DNA from 2 places in the Paenibacillus sp. FSL R7-0128 genome. Region 1 is predicted to be linked to the other one. Evidence: a T-box and tRNA genes for the amino acid it is inferred to sense, from the RefSeq annotation. Region 1 holds a T-box; the other holds one or more tRNA genes.

Evidence for each region. A T-box is a leader RNA that pairs with one kind of tRNA and senses whether it is charged. The one in region 1 lies ahead of NST26_RS12140 (tryptophan--tRNA ligase), so its partner is inferred to be a tRNA-Trp.
Region 2: it encodes a tRNA-Trp, which carries the amino acid that the T-box ahead of NST26_RS12140 (tryptophan--tRNA ligase) is inferred to sense. The anticodon was not compared.

What each region holds. Positions count from the first base shown of each region.
Region 1 is NZ_JBBOCD010000001.1:3,013,156-3,015,329, forward strand. It holds gene NST26_RS12140 (tryptophan--tRNA ligase) at 1-873, opposite strand, end outside; T-box leader at 918-1,174, opposite strand; gene NST26_RS12145 (MerR family transcriptional regulator) at 1,373-2,174, shown strand, end outside.
Region 2 is NZ_JBBOCD010000001.1:6,568,316-6,570,489, reverse strand. It holds rRNA gene NST26_RS27890 (23S ribosomal RNA) at 1-132, shown strand, start outside; tRNA gene NST26_RS27885 (tRNA-Asn) at 195-270, shown strand; tRNA gene NST26_RS27880 (tRNA-Ser) at 274-363, shown strand; tRNA gene NST26_RS27875 (tRNA-Glu) at 401-475, shown strand; tRNA gene NST26_RS27870 (tRNA-Val) at 496-571, shown strand; tRNA gene NST26_RS27865 (tRNA-Met) at 604-680, shown strand; tRNA gene NST26_RS27860 (tRNA-Asp) at 685-762, shown strand; tRNA gene NST26_RS27855 (tRNA-Phe) at 784-859, shown strand; tRNA gene NST26_RS27850 (tRNA-Thr) at 875-950, shown strand; tRNA gene NST26_RS27845 (tRNA-Tyr) at 957-1,042, shown strand; tRNA gene NST26_RS27840 (tRNA-Trp) at 1,049-1,122, shown strand; tRNA gene NST26_RS27835 (tRNA-His) at 1,150-1,225, shown strand; tRNA gene NST26_RS27830 (tRNA-His) at 1,274-1,349, shown strand; tRNA gene NST26_RS27825 (tRNA-Gln) at 1,370-1,444, shown strand; tRNA gene NST26_RS27820 (tRNA-Gly) at 1,451-1,525, shown strand; tRNA gene NST26_RS27815 (tRNA-Cys) at 1,534-1,607, shown strand; tRNA gene NST26_RS27810 (tRNA-Leu) at 1,639-1,717, shown strand; gene NST26_RS27805 (monooxygenase) at 1,913-2,174, opposite strand, start outside.

The DNA.
Region 1 (2,174 bases):
CTTCCGTGGCTCCTCCAGAGCAGCATTAACTACCTGGAATAGCTCATGCTTGGCCTCACCCCAGCTAATGCCACTTAGATATTTGTCTCTTAACTCCTGCACTTGAGTGGGCGTCGCAAATTCTTTATACAACAAGAAAATATTAGAGGTCTCCGGGTCTTTCGGTTCCTGCGGAAGTGTAGAGTCAGTTTTGATTTTGCTGATCAGCTTCTTCAGGTTCTCTGCCGTTTCGAAAAGCGGAATCGTATTGTTATAGCTTTTGCTCATTTTCCTCCCGTCAAGACCAGGAATCACCGCTGTGCTCTCATCGACAATATAGTCAGGCAACTTGAACGTATCTCCATAAACCCGGTTGAAGCTTTCGGCGATATCTCTGGCGATCTCCACATGCTGAATCTGGTCTTTACCGACAGGGACCTTGTCTGATTGGAACAGCAGAATGTCCGCAGCCATCAGAATCGGATAGGTGAACAGACCCATATTAACACCAGTATCCGCATCCACGCCCAGTTGTTCATTTTGATCTTGAATCGCTTTGTAGGCATGGGCACGATTCATCAGTCCTTTGGACGTCAGGCAGGCTAGAATCCAGCACAGCTCGAAGATCTCCGGCACATCAGATTGTCTATAGAAAATCACCCGGTCCGGGTTGAGTCCGAGTGCCAGCCAAGTGGCTGCGATACTATAAGACAGATCTCTGAACTCGTCTCTATTCTGTATAAAATTTAACCCATGGTAGTCGGCAATGAAGTAGAGTGAAGTGCAATCACTGGCCCCGGCGATTTGCAGAGCAGGCTTGATTGCTCCGATGTAGTTCCCCAGATGGACTTTGCCCGTAGGTTTAATTCCTGTTAATACAATGTCATTACTCATATTATCCCTCCGTCTATAAAATCAAAAAGGGGTCTTCTCATCCTGAAAAGGACGAGAAAACCCCGTGGTGCCACCTTAGTTAGTCCGAACGGTGATCCGGACCGCTTGAACGTATCGAAACCTCACTATAGGTTTGAATACGCGTCTCTTGTAACGACGAGACTTTCGCCAAAGCCTACTTCCTGAAGGTTCGGTTTGGATGCTCAGAAGCCCACTTCGGCATATTCCCTACACTGATTCGCACCTACCATCAGCTCTCTGAAGTATTCGTTATGCGTACTCTCTTCGTCATTGCAAAGTTATATAATATTGAATTAGTGTATTTATACAGTACTTTCTGGAGAATGTCAAACTTTAGTTCGCGTAGGGTTAGGAGTGGGTCCATGCAGACCATACGAGCAAAGCTGGAGGAGCATACGGCAGTAATCCAAATTCCTCCTTGAAGTTGCCGCTGCGTCAAGTGATAGGATAGGGATGTGATCACAGGAAGGAGGGAGAAATGAACAGGACGGTTGTTAGCATACAGCAATTGTCGGAGCAACTCGGGCTGACGAGCCGCACCTTGCGGCACTGGGAAGCAGAAGGATTGTTTCAGAGTAAGAGAGAGGTATCTTCCGGCTGGCGTACCTACGATGAACATGCGCTTAAGTGTATCAGGATCACAGCGCTGCTGCGGAGAATGGATATCCCGATCAGAGAAATACAGGCTGTCTTGGGTAAAAGTTCTGTGCCTGTGCTTAAGCAGGTTATACAGAACAGGATACTTGCTCTACAGGTGCACCAGGAAGAACTAGAACAGATGGGACAGCAATTACATCAGGTACTCGATTACCTGAATACTTCCAATAAGAGAACCTCCATTCAGGAGGAACTGCTTAGCGAAATGGAGAATGTCTTTATGAGTAATGTAACCGGACAGTCCACATTTAAAGTGATTACACTGCCAACTATGAGGGTAGCCTTTCATATCGTGGTAGACGTTTCTCCGGAAGACAAAGCGATGGGTCCTATCATGGATTGGTTGGAATCCGCAAATCTCTTGGGCACGGCGAGGTTATTCGGCGGGAATATGAAGCCTATGCCAAGTAGTGCAGGTAAACCCTATGGCTATGGAATGTGTGCGACAATTCCCGAAGGAATCAGCGTCCCCGAGCCTTTCGAGGAAATGATCCTGCCCGGCGGGCTATATGCCAAGCTGGACAGCAGTGAAGACATTGGAGGTTCCTGGAAGATGCTGATGGATCAATTAGCCCATAGCCCAAAGTACCGCTCTGACCGCAGCAGACTCTGTCTGGAAGAAC
Region 2 (2,174 bases), 3.6 Mb from region 1:
GCGTGAAGCCCCCTCAAGATGAGATTTCCCAGTATGTAAGACCCCTTGAAGACGACGAGGTAGATAGGTTGGAGGTGGAAGTGCAGCAATGCATGGAGCTGACCAATACTAATCGGTCGAGGGCTTATCCAAATTTCTAACACGCAGATTCGTTTCGGATTCAGTTTTCAGGCGATCAAGCCTGATATGTATATTCCCTGATAGCTCAGTTGGTAGAGCACTCGACTGTTAATCGAGTTGTCACAGGTTCGAGTCCTGTTCGGGGAGCCATATGGAGAGGTGTCCGAGTTTGGCCGAAGGAGCACGATTGGAAATCGTGTAGGCGCCACAAGCGTCTCGAGGGTTCGAATCCCTCTCTCTCCGTAGCGTTACTTTTCATTGAATACTTTTTACACAGCATGGCTCGTTGGTCAAGGGGTTAAGACACCTCCCTTTCACGGAGGTAACATGGGTTCGAATCCCATACGAGTCACCATTTTTTTGGAACTGATACATGGAGGCTTAGCTCAGCTGGGAGAGCATCTGCCTTACAAGCAGAGGGTCGGGGGTTCGAACCCCTCAGCCTCCACCATCTATCTTAACCGAATAGATTTTGTTCAATGACGCGGGGTGGAGCAGCCCGGTAGCTCGTCGGGCTCATAACCCGAAGGCCGCAGGTTCAAATCCTGCCCCCGCAACCAATTTGGAACCGTGGTGTAGTTGGCCTAACATGCCTGCCTGTCACGCAGGAGATCGCGGGTTCGAATCCCGTCGGTTCCGCCATCTTTACAAAATTACTTTTATGGCTCGGTAGCTCAGTCGGTAGAGCAAAGGACTGAAAATCCTTGTGTCGGGGGTTCGATTCCCTCCCGCGCCACCATACACAACTTAATATGCCGGTGTAGCTCAATTGGTAGAGCAACTGACTTGTAATCAGTAGGTTGGGGGTTCAAGTCCTCTCGCCGGCACCATACCGTGGAGGCTTAGCGAAGTGGCCAAACGCATCAGACTGTAAATCTGCTCACGTACGTGTTCGGTGGTTCGAATCCATCAGCCTCCACCATTTTTTAGGGGCATAGTTTAAAGGTAGAACAACGGTCTCCAAAACCGTTGGTGTGGGTTCAATTCCTGCTGCCCCTGCCAAGTAATTTCATATAAAAGAATCATATGGCGACCGTGGCGAAGGGGTTAACGCACCGGATTGTGGTTCCGGCATTCGTGGGTTCGAGACCCATCGGTCGCCCCATTTCTTTTATAAGAATTACATAGCAATACAACTTAAAAGCTTCACATGGCGACCGTGGCGAAGGGGTTAACGCACCGGATTGTGGTTCCGGCATTCGTGGGTTCGAGACCCATCGGTCGCCCCATTTTCTTTTAAAAAATATATTGGGGATTAGCCAAGCGGTAAGGCAACGGACTTTGACTCCGTCATTCATAGGTTCGATTCCTATATCCCCAGCCATTATATGCGGACGTGGCTCAGCGGTAGAGCATCGCCTTGCCAAGGCGAGGGTCGCGGGTTCGATTCCCGTCGTCCGCTCCATTTCATGTGGTGCCATAGCCAAGTGGTAAGGCAAAGCTCTGCAAAAGCTTTATCCCCAGTTCAAATCTGGGTGGCACCTCCATTATTTTTTTCTGGAATTTATATATGTGTACGCCGGCGTGGCGGAATGGCAGACGCGCTCGACTCAAAATCGAGTGGGAAACCGTGGAGGTTCGAGTCCTCTCGCCGGTATTATTTTTAGTAAGAACAGCCCATTAGATTTTTCATCTAATGGGCTGTTCTTATTTTTCTGGATCATTTCCCTACCGCAAAAGTTCCTCCAGTCGCCAGCTCCGCCGGCCGGTCAAGGATAACCAGCGCCACCGGAGTTCCTTGGCTTCGATCCTAGCAAGACAACACTGCGTGATTTTAGTTTATCCCGAATTACTACACGGTAATGTCTCCGCACCAGCGAATGATTCCTTCTTTTATGGTTTGAATTGGATTTGGATCGGATAGAGAAATCGCCCAGGCAATATGTCCATCCGGCCGAATAAGCGCCGTGTGGACGTCGTTCCAATCCGCCTCAGCCTCAGCTAAAGAGGCATGTACAACTTGAAGGTTGCTATACGTTTCCCATTGACCGCTATTCTGTTCATTAGAATGGAAATGCAACAGAAGAAAAGTACCTTTGTGCAGGAGTGGATAG